Regions from separate parts of the Paraburkholderia sp. RL17-347-BIC-D genome, predicted to be linked through region 3. Evidence: riboswitches for the same ligand, from Rfam matches in the RefSeq annotation. Region 3 holds a riboswitch; each other region holds the start of a gene.
What was found. A riboswitch is a leader RNA that binds a small molecule or an ion and turns the genes downstream of it on or off. The one in region 3 is predicted to bind manganese.
Positions count from the first base shown of each region.

Region 1: another riboswitch for manganese. It lies ahead of mntP (manganese efflux pump MntP); the one in region 3 lies ahead of P0D96_RS06280 (sodium:calcium antiporter).
Region 2: another riboswitch for manganese. It lies ahead of P0D96_RS02995 (TMEM165/GDT1 family protein); the one in region 3 lies ahead of P0D96_RS06280 (sodium:calcium antiporter).

Region 1 is NZ_JARESS010000020.1:108,297-112,534, reverse strand. Features, by position in the region: gene P0D96_RS25395 (amino acid permease) at 1-33, opposite strand, end outside; gene P0D96_RS25390 (potassium transporter Kup) at 244-2,169, opposite strand; yybP-ykoY riboswitch at 2,565-2,731, shown strand; gene mntP (manganese efflux pump MntP) at 2,741-3,310, shown strand; gene ppnP (pyrimidine/purine nucleoside phosphorylase) at 3,458-3,778, shown strand; gene P0D96_RS25375 (DUF6697 family protein) at 3,906-4,238, opposite strand, start outside.
Region 2 is NZ_JARESS010000001.1:643,524-647,761, reverse strand. Features, by position in the region: gene P0D96_RS03000 (TonB-dependent receptor) at 1-2,007, opposite strand, end outside; yybP-ykoY riboswitch at 2,498-2,680, shown strand; gene P0D96_RS02995 (TMEM165/GDT1 family protein) at 2,690-3,280, shown strand; gene P0D96_RS02990 (hypothetical protein) at 3,474-3,857, shown strand; gene P0D96_RS02985 (hypothetical protein) at 4,232-4,238, shown strand, end outside.
Region 3 is NZ_JARESS010000003.1:164,213-168,450, forward strand. Features, by position in the region: gene P0D96_RS06275 (HAD family hydrolase) at 178-1,245, shown strand; gene P0D96_RS06280 (sodium:calcium antiporter) at 1,328-2,338, opposite strand; yybP-ykoY riboswitch at 2,435-2,593, opposite strand; tRNA gene P0D96_RS06285 (tRNA-Arg) at 2,668-2,743, opposite strand; gene P0D96_RS06290 (c-type cytochrome) at 3,019-3,915, shown strand; gene P0D96_RS06295 (UvrD-helicase domain-containing protein) at 4,088-4,238, opposite strand, start outside.

The DNA.
Region 1 (4,238 bases), on a different contig from region 3:
GGATTTTCGTGCCATGTAGCTCGTATCAGCCATGATGAGTCGTCCCGTTCAAATGGTGTTTGGGCACGAGCCGACTCGGTTTGCTTCGGCTCGCGGAGCACGACAAAAACATCTGTTACTGAAGACTAGCGGGTAAAGAAAAGAGAAATAGCAAATTCAGTGTATTCCGAATTAAAAGTAAAGTGAATATTTGATTCTCTCGCGCCTGCGGACGAGGCTTTTGTTCGCGTTCTTATGCAATCCTCAAATCTCCACGCGTGCCCCCAACTCAATCACTCGATTAGCCGGTAGCTTCAGATAAGCCGCAACGTTACCCACGTTATGCAACATGACTGAGAACAAACGCTCTCGCCACATCGCCATGCCGCTATCACGAGTGGGCACCAAGGTCGCACGGCTAAGGAAGTAGGAAGTCTCCGCCGGCTCGAATGTCAAACCTTGCGACTTACAAATTTCAAGCGCGCGCGGCAAGTCGACCTCGTCCATGAAACCATACGTGATCGTGACCTGGTAGCAGTCCGAATCTAGCGGCTGCACACTCACGCGCTCACTCGTAGGCACCCACGGTATCTCCTCATTGTTCACCGTCACGAAAACGACACGTTTGTGCAGCACGCGGTTATGCATCAAATTGTTGATCAACGAATGCGGCACGCCATCAGGATCGGGCGATAGAAAGATTGCCGTGCCACCGCATCGCATCGGCGAGTCCTTCAACAACGTGGCCAGATAGGGCTTGAGCGGCATCGTCCCGGCCCTCACGCGCGCTTCGGCACGCATCATCTCCCAGCCTCGTCCCCAGGTCGCCATGATCGTGTAGATGATCAGCCCGACGAGGAGCGGGAACCAGCCGCCCTGCATGAGTTTCAGCAGGTTCGCGGAGAAGAACGCCGCGTCGATCACGAAGAAAAAACCGGTCGCAAACACGCATAGCAGCCAGTTGTAATGCCACGCGTAGCGAATGACGAAGAACGTCAGGATCGTCGTAATCAGCATCGTGCCGGTGACAGCGATACCGTACGCGGAGCCGAGCGCCGTGGATGAACCGAAGCCGAGCACAGCCGCCACGACGGCGGCCAATAACGTCCAGTTGATGCCTGGCACGTAGATTTGCCCCATTTCCCTTTCCGACGTGTAGACGACATTCATGCGCGGCAGAAAGCCGAGTTGCATCGCCTGCTTCGTCATCGAATACGTGCCGGAGATAACGGCTTGCGACGCGATTACGGTCGCGATCGTCGAAAGCACGATCATAGGATACAGCGCCCATTGCGGAAACAGTTTGTAGAACGGATTTTGCAGCGCGCCCGGATCGGCAAGCAGCAACGCGCCCTGCCCCAGATAGTTCAACGCAAGCGCGGGAAACACGAGGCCGAACCACGTCAGCCGGATCGGCCTCGCGCCGAAATGTCCCATGTCCGCATAGAGCGCTTCCGCGCCGGTCAAGGACAGAACGACCGCACCCAAAGCAACGAACGCCAGCCACCGATGATGCAGGCAAAACGCCAGCCCCGCGAGCGGATTGAGCGCGACGAGAATCGCGGGCGCGCGCATCAGGTTAATGACGCCCACCACGGCAAGCACGATGAACCAGAGCACCATCACCGGTCCGAACACGATGCCGATACCGGCCGTTCCGCGCTTCTGCATCAGGAACAATGTGACCAGCGCAACCAGCGTTACGGGAATCACACAGGTCTTGAGAAACGGCGCGGCGACCTGAAGACCTTCGACCGCGCTCAACACCGAGATCGCCGGCGTGATCACACTGTCGCCGTAAAAGAGCGCGGCGCCCATGATGCCGACACCCAGCAACATATGGCGCAAGCGCGGCCGCGTGGCAACCGACGACGCAGCCAGCGCCAGCAGCGCCATGATCCCACCTTCGCCGTGATTGTTCGCGCGCAGAATCAACGTGACGTATTTGAGCGAGACGACGACGATCAGCGACCAGACGATCAGCGAGACAATGCCGACCACATTCAGCGCGTTGAGCGACAGTCCGTTGACTGGATCGAACACCGTCTGCAGCGTATAGAGTGGACTGGTGCCGATGTCGCCATACACCACACCCAATGCTGCAAGCGCGAGTGCGGGCATCGCCGGCCGCTGATGCCCGCGCCCGCCGGAATGGCCCGCATCGGGCGCGGCGGATACTGACTGGCTCATGTCTCGCTCCAGTTTCGCGTTCTCGCGGTGCAACAATTGGCATAGGCCGATGCACGTGCGGAACCGATTCATGCTTTTGTCAGGCCTCGTTTTTTTCGAGGAGTCGCCTGCGTCCCCACGCAACAGTCAGCGTCGCCGAAGCAACCTCCGTACGAGGAACGGGCGTCCCGTTGCCCTATCGCCGGACGCGCATTCGTATTGTTCTGATGTTTTGCGTACCTGCCTTCCGCGAACGTGACCTGTCTCTTTTCCTGAAGGACGGTGTGCCACTAATTCAACATATACCATCGGCCGATTGCCACGCTACTGATACATGAAGTGGCGACAGATTTATTTCGTCTCCACATACGCGAGGTGCGATCCGTATTACATAAAGCTTTCGATGTGATATGCTCGCCCCTGTCTTTGGGGAGTAGCCGGCTTCTACCCAGAAGCGCCTGCGTCAACATTCTCGGTCGCGCAGACCGTGGTGCAGGTAGCCCTTTGGTTGGCAAGACCATCGACACACCACGCGACCGGTCGGGCGCGGAGGTGTGTCGCGGTTTTCCGCCCGACCTCGAGCCCTCCTCTCATGAATCCTGTCGCAACGCTGTTCCTTGCTTTCGCCATGTCCACCGACGCCTTTGCGGCCGCAATCGGCAAAGGCGCCACGCTCAAACGTCCTCACTGGCGTGAGGCTGTCAGGACGGGACTCATCTTCGGCGTCATCGAAGCGCTGACACCCCTGGTCGGATGGTTCCTCGGCAAAGCTGCAGCGCAATACGTCTCCGCATGGGATCACTGGATCGCGTTTGCGCTGTTGTTGGTCCTCGGCGCCCGCATGGTTTTCAATAGCTTTGCCGCCAAGGAAATCGAGGCGGCGAAACCGTCGACTCATTCGTTCTGGTTGCTGGCGCTGACCGGCTTTGCCACGAGTATCGATGCCATGGCGGTCGGTGCGGGCCTCGCCTTCGTGGACGTCAACATCTATTCCACTGCCGCCGCGATCGGGCTCGCCACCATGACGATGGTCACGATCGGCGTGATGCTCGGCCGTGTCATCGGGCATGTGGCCGGCAGGCGTGCGGAGTTGGCGGGTGGCGTCGTGCTGATCGGTATTGGCAGCACTATCCTGGCTGAGCATCTGAAGATCATCGGCTAGACGGTGGTTGACGGCCGCCGGCTGCTCTCCACCTCTTGCGGCGCGATCGACGACTGGCGCGCGCGCCGCCTGTATCATGGCGGGCTTGCGTCCGACCTGAAGTCCGCGCAAACGCATCCACCCACGACAACCCAGAGGAAGATTGGCATGACGGCCGCAACGCAATTCGATCAGGTTTCCATTGTTAAACGAGCCAACGTCTACTTCGACGGCAAGTGTGTCTCGCACACCGTTCTCTTTGCCGACGGTACGCGCAAAACGCTTGGCGTGATCCTGCCCGGCGCGCTGAACTTCGGCACTGATGCGCCGGAACTCATGGAAGTGCAGGCCGGCCAATGCCGCATCCGCCTCGAAGGCAGTGACGAGTGGAAGACGTATGGTGCGGGCGAGTCGTTTTCGGTGCCCGGGAAAAGCCGCTTCGATATCGACGTGATCGAAACACTCGACTACGTCTGCAGCTATCTGTAAAACGTGTCGCGTCGTACGACATTGGTACGGCGCGCGCATTCAAACGTGTGATTGATGATCGCCGGTTGGGCACGAGCTACAACCCAACCGACGAAGAGACGATTCCGAATCGAAGTTTCCGTTGAGATCAACGGCGCTTCATCTTGATCACTCGCGAAATCTGACCAAGCGTAAAGCCCGTGTTCTGCACGTACTTGGCGTAGTCGATCGGAGCAGTAAACGATTCCTCGGTGACGTACTCGCCCATGTAACGGAATCGGTCAGTCGCTGTTCGGACAAAAACAGGCAGTGGGTCGGTCTGTCGCGCGAGCGTTCGGCCTGCCGCTCGTGCAGCGGCGCTGCCATCGCAGACGATCACATCCGGTGCATACGGGTTGAGATCCTGACGCAATCGCGCAGCGACGACCTTGCCGCCCTTCACGGGCAAGAATGCCTGTTTGCATCCTCCCGTCACCCGATG
Region 2 (4,238 bases), on a different contig from region 3:
GGCGCCGACATGAAACCCCGGCAGGCCCGCGATGGAAAAGTCGTATGTGGTCCAGAGGTTCGCAATGTATGCAGGCGCGCCTTGCGGATGATTGCCCACCGACGCCACCCCTTGCGGATTGTCGGTGATCTTCGCGTCTTGCGCCGTGAAATTGGCGACGACGTGCCACTGCGAGGTAATGCTTGCGTCAAGAGACGCCTCGGCGCCCTTCGTCCTCTGACTGTCGAAGACGACGCTTTCCACATTGTTGATCGTGGTCAGCGCAGCCACGTTATCGCGCTCCACGTCGAACAACGCCGTATTCAGAACATACCGGTCGTCGAGAAACGAGAACTTGATGCCCGCCTCGTATTGCAAGGCAGATTCCGGAGCGCCGATTCCATTTTGCGTGTTTTCGGAGTTGAAGTTGGCGAGATGACTCTTCGACACGCCAAAGTACGGCGACATCCACGGCAGTGCCTTGTACAGCACGCCAATGTTCCAGCTCACCGGCGCATCGTTGCGTGAGTCGGTCACCCCGGCAACCAGCGGCTGCCCTTCTGTGTCGAAGCGGCCAGGCACCGTGATATTCGGCGTGAGCGACGTGTCCCACCAGTCCTTGCGCACGCCCGCGCGAACTTTCAGCTTGTCGGTCACGTCGATCTGATCGGTTGCATAAACGCTGTAGTAATTTGCAACCAGGTGATCGTTATCACACGAATGCTTCGCGTCGCAAAGAAACGCCAGCCCGGCGAGCGACGTCTCTGGTGGCACAGGAGCGAATGCGTTCGGTATGTTCGGCAGATCCGCCGTGGTACGCTCAGTATCGATCGTCTGATGCTGATATTCGAATCCCGTGAGCAGCGTGTGTTTGACGCTGCCGGTCCCAAACCGCCACACCGGCTCCAGCTGATAGTCGAAACTGTTATCCGAATCATCCTGCTGCCGTAGCTGCCGGCCGACCACTTCACTGCCGCTCACCTTCGTACTCGTGCTATCGCCATTGCCGAGCACATCGAGGCTTCGGTGCAAATACGAGAAGCGGTTATTGATGGTCAGAAAGTCATTGACCTTCCACTCGTCGGTGAGCGTCGGGCGGACGTAGTTGCCGCGTGCGAACGCAAAGGGCGTCGAATACTTCGAATCGATTGATACGTTCGTGATGGGTGAGCCATGAAAATAGATCAGACCATACGAGTCAGGCGTTTCGTGAATGTCGCGCGCATCGAGTGAGAAATTGATCTTGTGATTGTCGAGCTTCCATTCGAAGGCGGGTCTGATTTCCTCGTCACGGCTCGCCAGGTCGCGGAATCCATCGGAACGCGATACGGTTGCATCGACCCGATAGTTCAACCCAGATATTCCTGTTGGTCCCGTCACGTAGCCGCTACCGGAGATCGTGCCAAACGAGCCCGACTGTATATTGCCGCCGTAGTGGAAGTCGGAAGATGGCGTGTAGTGGACGATATTGATCGTGCCTCCCGGCGGGCCACTGCCGAACAGCGCCGACCCCGGGCCTTCCAGAATCTCGATGCGCTCGACGCCGTTCAACGAATGCGAGATGCCGCCCAAAAGGTCTCCGTCGGAGAATCCGTCGTTGTAGATCTGCGCGTTCAGGCCGCGAATCAGAAAATGGTCGTAATAGCCCTTCGTATCCTGACCACCGACATTCACACCGCTGGCGTTGCTGACGCCTTGCCGAAGCATCGTCGCGCCCTGCTCGGTCATCAGCGCGCGCGGGATCACCTGCACGCTTGCCGGCAAATCCTTGAGCGCGGTTCCTGTCTTGCTTACGGCGGCAACCTGGTCGGGGTCGTTCACGTTATCGTCCTGAACGACCTGCCCGGGTGTTGCCGCGCGAACCTGTACGGGCGGCAGTGTCGGCGCGTCGGCGATACCGTCCTGTTCGCCGCCCGATGGCAGTGAGTCCTGTGCCGCAGCCGAATGCGCCAGCGTCAGTGCAATAAGTGAACTGGTCAGTCCCACGCTCGCCCTTTTCCCAAACCTTCGGACACCCACTTTCTTCACGTTTCATTCTCCTGTCTCATTTGTCTGTTGCCGGTTCGCGACCCCGCTTGCGCCTCTACGTACCGGCTGCCAACGCAAGCGCGTCCGCATAGAAAGCCTTCTTCAGAATGCAAATCATTACGATTTATATTCATAAAAAATCTGATTTTTCTTCCTGTTATTCAAGGTTGAGACCCCCGTCGTCGGAATCTGCCGTGGAAGTCCACTTCGTGCCGTTGCAACTCGTCGCCCGCTCTTGCCCGCGTCTGGCTGACAAAGCGAAAGGGAACCATGACGGCTCCCTGTGAACGGTATCGGTCGAATTTTTATTCCCGCTGGACGAGCGCCAGCCATTACAGTCGGTTACAACGGCCCCGATGCTCGCCCTTACCTGGCGCCCTTGCCTCCGTCTGCCAGATTCCGCATTCGTAACCTCACGCCGTTCCATCTCGACGCACCCGCTTTCGGAAAGCTGACGATTTGCGTTACCGGGCCAGGACACTGTAGAATCGCCCCTCTCATTGGGGAGTAGCCGCCTCGAGCGCAATGTTCGAGGGTGCCCGTCAACATACTTGGTGGTCGACAGACCGCCATGGCGTGCACAGCACTATGCCTGGCAAGACCGATGACGCGCATTCCGACCTGACCGGGTCGCCGGAATGCGCGTCATCGCGTACTTATTGCGCGGCCCGGCCCACAACCTATGCAATCGTTCCTCGTTTCGACCAGCGTGGTCGGCCTAGCCGAAATCGGCGACAAGACCCAACTGCTGTCCTTGGTGCTCGCTGCCCGATATCGCAAGCCCATTCCGATTATTCTCGGCGTCTTTATCGCAACGCTCGTCAATCATGCGGCGTCCGGCGCGTTGGGGGCATGGCTTGCGAGCGTTCTGAGCCCCACGATCCTGAACTGGGCGGTCGTCGCATCATTTGCCGTCATGGCCGTCTGGATTCTGATTCCCGACAAGCTCGACGGTGCCGAGGCGGTGTCGACCAGGCATCCGATGGGTGTGTTCGGCACCACGGCTCTAACGTTCTTTCTGGCCGAAATGGGTGACAAGACGCAGATCGTAACGATCGCTCTGGCTGCGCGATTTCACGAGTTCTTCGGGGTGGTCGCCGGCACCACGCTCGGCATGATGCTGGCAAACGTGCCCGTCATCTACCTGGGGCACAAGTTCGCCGACCGTCTGCCAACCAAGGCGGTCCACATTCTGGCCGCCGTCATCTTCGTTGTCCTCGGTGGCTTTGCCCTCAGGACGGCGCTGTATCCGCACGAGCACCCGCTGTTCTAGGTCGAAGGGTTGCTTTTGTATGATCGAGGCGCGTGCCGTCCGCGGTCGCCTGAGATGCCCTCGAAGATCACAGAGCCGGCCCCGACATCTGTTGCCTACGATGTTGGGCCTGTTACTTCAGCACGGGTGATAAACACGCTCTGACGAACGCTAAAGAGTCAAAGTGCCCGCACTGCCTCGCGGGACCTGTTTGATGAACACCTTTTGCAAAAACGCGCGAAAGGATGCGTTGCCGAAGATTTCCGGCGTGCCGTTGCGCGTTCGAGAAAGAAGCAGCCCTACCGTTCCGGTTTTCACCTTTGTAAAGGAAAGCGTGCTTGCATCGGGCGATGGGTATACAGTCAGTACATGGGTCGCACTTAGTGTCCCTTGTTCTGGAATCATCATGCGATCACAAATCAAAATTGCAGCACGTACGTCTGGCAACGTGAGCGAATATGCTCTGTCGCGTCAGGCACAAGCACTCTCCCTCGAACAGGCGGATCGTGCACGGGCGGAAAAACGACGCGTCAATGACGCCCGCATCGATTCAAACGCAAGCAAGTGGCGCTATTCAGCGCCGTCGGCAGAGCGTTGACGCCGAGGTCTCTGACCACATCCACTTGATTGACCGGCAAGCCTACTGGCATTGCGGCACGCGGCCGTTCCGGATTGCACACTGACTGCAAGGCCTGAAGAGTCAACGGCGGCACTTGCCACTGGCTCAGCGAACGCGTTTCTGTATCGTCCTGTCCGAATCGTGTCTTGCCGCTTTCACTCGTTGCTGCGGTCGCTGCAACGCAACTATTCCGGATGTCGATGCCGGCGGCACTTCGTGTACGAAAAAGATCGTACGCGCTGACGCGCAAAGAAGACCGTGCCCCGAACTACGAATGTGCCCCGTCGCCGACGCTACGGGACGGATGCCGACATCCCGTTGGTGAAGCCGTTTTCTTTTGGTAGGAGAGAATCATGAATG
Region 3 (4,238 bases):
GCGGCCGAAAGCCAGATCAATCGGGTCCGACTTCCCCGCTTGTTCAATTGGCATTTTTTATGACGGAACAGGCTCAACCGTCATGTCGAAAAAATCCCACAAGGGCTGCAATAACCGCTTTGGCCCATTAGACTTGCGCTCGCTTGAATTCGACCCACCGCTTTCGATGAGGCTTTCATGATTCGCACGTTGCACCGGTACTGCATTGCCTTCACCGTTGTCCTTCTTTCCGCTTGCTCCGTGACGCCGCGCCAGGACGCCATGTCGCAGACCGGTGAATCGACGGCCGCCGGGTTGGCGTCATGGAACGACACGAAGACCAAACGCTCTATCGTCGACTTCGTCACGCTGGTGACGACGCCCGAGTCCAAGGACTTCATCCCGCGCGCCGACCGGATCGCCGTGTTCGATAACGACGGCACGCTGTGGCCGGAGCAACCGGCCTCGGTGCAACTGGTGTTCGCGCTGCAACGTGTGAAGACGGTGGCCGCGCGGCATCCGGAATGGAAGCGTCAGGAACCGTTCCGCTCAATCCTCAAAGGCAATCTCAAGAATGTGGCGGCAAGCGGCGACGCCGGCTCGATGCGGGTGTTGGCGGCGGCCCACGCCGGCCTGACGGGCGACCAGTTCGCCGCGCTCGTGCACGAATGGTTCGATGCCGCGAACGACCCGCGCTTCAACCGGCCTTACGCCGATCTCGCGTATCAGCCCATGCTCGAGTTGCTCGCCTATTTGCGCGCGAGCGGCTTCAAGACCTATCTGGTGACGGGCGGCGACGTCGAGTTCGTCCGCGACGTGGCTCAGCGCATGTACGGCATTCCGCCCGAGCAGGTGATCGGCAGCACCGTGAAGTATCGCTACGGCCAGAGCAACGGCGCGGTCTCGCTGACGCGCCTCGCGCAAGTCGACACGCTGGTCGACGGCTCGGCCAAACCACTTGCCATCGATCGCGTGATCGGCCGACGTCCGGTGATCGCGTTCGGTAACGCGGACGGCGACGCGCCGATGCTCGAATGGACCTCGGCAGGCGACGGCCCGCGCCTCGCCGCGCTCGTGCATCACACAGACGCGCAACGCGAATACGCGTACGACCGCGCGGCGAAGAGCGGCAAGCTCGACAAAGGTCTGGACGAGGCCGGCGCGAAAGGCTGGCTCGTCGTCGATATGAAAGATGATTGGAAGACCGTGTTCAAGCCTGAAGGCGCGACGACGGCAGCGGCGCCGGCGACGCCCCCGGCGAACTGAGCCTGAACCGCTGAAGGCCATTCGTAAGCGGCCTTCAGCGGTTGTTAGAGTTGTCGCGCTATGACTGGCTTTAGCGCCTTGTCTAGCGACTCAGCGTAATCGCCAGATACGTGGCATAGAGCGCGCCGCAAACCAGCAACGCCCACACCGGCACGCCGCGCTCGCGCACGTTGAGCCGCAGCCACGCCGCCGCCGCGAGCGTGATCACGATGCCGGTCACCACTTCGATGCGCGGCACCCACGGCGTCAGCAGAATACCGATCGCTGGCAGCAAGGTGCCTTGGAACACCATCGCGCCGGTGATGTTGCCGAACGCCAGCGTGTCCTTGCCGCGGCGAATCCACAGAATGCTGTTGACCTTCTCGGGCAGCTCGGTGGCGATAGGAATGATCAGCAGCGAGAGCAGCAGCGGCGACACCCCAAGCGCCTGCGACACGCCGCGCACACCATGGATGAAGCCTTCCGCGCCCCACACCAGCAGCGCGACGGCCAGCGCCAGTTGCACCACGATGGTCGCGAGATTGGTCGGCACGCGAAGGCGCGCGATCAGCATCTTGCCCGGCGCTTCGGTGCCGTGACCGGCATCGACCAGATCATTCGATGCGCGGAAGGTCATCACCACATAAGTGACGTACACGCCGACCAGCGCCACGCTGAAGAACGCGCGCACCATCATCTGCTCGTGCGGCACGTACATCGCTGCGGCGGCCAGCACGAACGCGCACAGGAAATAGTTGAGGTCGCGCGTGAAACCCGTACGCTCTGGCGCGACCCAGCCGCGCGCGCCGCGTGAACCGAGAATCGCAAGCGTCATGAGGAAGGTGGAGAGGGTGGAGAGCATCAGCGGCGCGCCGAGAATCGCGCCGACGCCGATCTCCTGATTGACCGCGCTATCCGTCGTGCCGCCCGCGATCGCGAGCAGCGGCACTAGCGTCTCGGGCAGCGCTGTGCCGACAGCGGCGAATAGCGAACCCGTTACGCCTTCGGAAATCTTGAGGCGTTCGCCCAGATGCTCGAGCGCATTGGTGAAGAGCTCGGCCGCCACCAGAATGACGACCAGCATGATGCCAAGTTCGAACAGGAGACCAGTCATGCGCGGCGCTCCGCATACACGCAGAAGCAGCGGCGCGGCGGACGGGCAGAAGGGGAGACTGGCAGGGTACGACGATGTTTCACAGGGCAACTCCGCGGTCGGACGTAGATGACAAACCAATGACGCACCGCCGCCCGTCCGACCAGAACGAGGCAGTGCGTCAATGGGCTCGCCAAACCGACCCGGTCGAACGCGCCATGACCCGCAGGCCAAGTATGTTGACGCGCTCATCCTTCAAAGGATGAAGGAAGTCGGGACACGACAAGGCCGCAAAAAACAAAAGGGCTTAGCGCATTCTGCGTAAGCCCTTGAACGAGATCGACTCTCTATGGTGCGCCCGGCTGGGATCGAACCAGCAACCCCTGCCTTCGGAGGGCAGTACTCTATCCATTGAGCTACGGGCGCTTCAACACGAAAGCGCGGCAACCAGAACGGATGCGACGCCAAAGCGAGACCGAAAGGATACCCGGTTTCGGCCACACCGTCCACCGGACGGCCCCAATGACGGCATTCGGCGGCTTTCCGACAACCCTCGCGATGCGGGTAAACGCCTGCTGAACACCCCGCCGCGCCCCTCGCCGCCGTCGAAATGTTCCGTCTATAATCGTCCGTGGCTGATTAAAGAACAAGAAGTTGCCGTCACGCTGTACCGCTCACATACCCACGGAGACGAGACAAGCATGAGCGAAGCACCACACGGAGCCCCGATCAAAACCCCCGGACAGCTCGTCGCCGCGATCATTGCCAGTTTTGCGGTACCGATCGTCATCATCGTTCTGCTAGTGATCTACGTCGACAATTCGACGCGCACCGGCGCCGGCACCGACTCTCTCTCCGAAGCCGAGGTCACCGCCCGCATCAAGCCGTTCGCCCAGGTCGACATTCGCGACGCCAACGCGCCGCGCGTCTACAAGAGCGGCGAGGAAGTCTACAAGGCCGTGTGCTCCGCGTGTCACGCGTCGGGTGCGGCAGGCGCGCCGAAATTTACCAATGCTGCCGACTGGGCGCCGCGCATCGCGCAAGGCTTCGATACGCTGCTGCACACTGCCCTCACCGGTAAAGGCGCGATGCCGCCGCGCGGCGGCACCAGCCCGGACGACTACAGCGATTTTGAGATCGCCCGCGCGGTCGCCTATATGGCCAACAACTCCGGCGGAAGCTTCCCTGAACCGGCTCAGCCGGCAGCAGGCGCCGCTGCGGCCTCCGGTGCAGCAGCGGCAGCGCCGGCCGGCGCTTCCGACGCGGGCGCGGCTCAGGCCGCCGCAGCGATGGCCGCCATGGCCAGCGTGCCGCAAGCGGCCGCGCCGGCAGCGGGCGGCACGCAAAGCGCGGACGCGTCGCAAGCCGGCAAGGCGTTGTATCAGCAGGTTTGCCAGGCCTGTCACGCGGCTGGCGTGCTGAATGCACCGAAATTCGGCGACAAGGACGCCTGGGCACCGCGTCTGAAAGAGCCAATGGACACGGTCTATAACTACGCGCTGCACGGCAAGGGCGCGATGCCTCCGAAGGGCGGCTCGACTGCCTCCGACGCGGACGTGAAGGCCGCCGTCGACTACATGGTCAGCGCGGTGAAGTAAGACGCACCGCTCGCGGCGTTTGCCGCGTGACAAAAAATCCCTGCACCGTGGCGACGCGGCGCAGGGATTTTTTTATATCTCGGCCAACAGACACGCCTACGAGATTCGCGTTATGCGCCAGGTTGGGCGCTGTCCGCGAGCGGCTGCGCACTCGACGTTTCGAAGCGCCCACTCAAGGCTTCTGCAACAGCGCCTTCAAACTCGCGAGCCGGTCTTTCGGCGACATCGGCGCTTCTTCGGGCGTCGGCGGCGGGGCATCGTCGAGCAGCATTTCGGGGATGAAGCGCGACGGCTCGCACACCACCGTTTCACGCGCGCGCTTG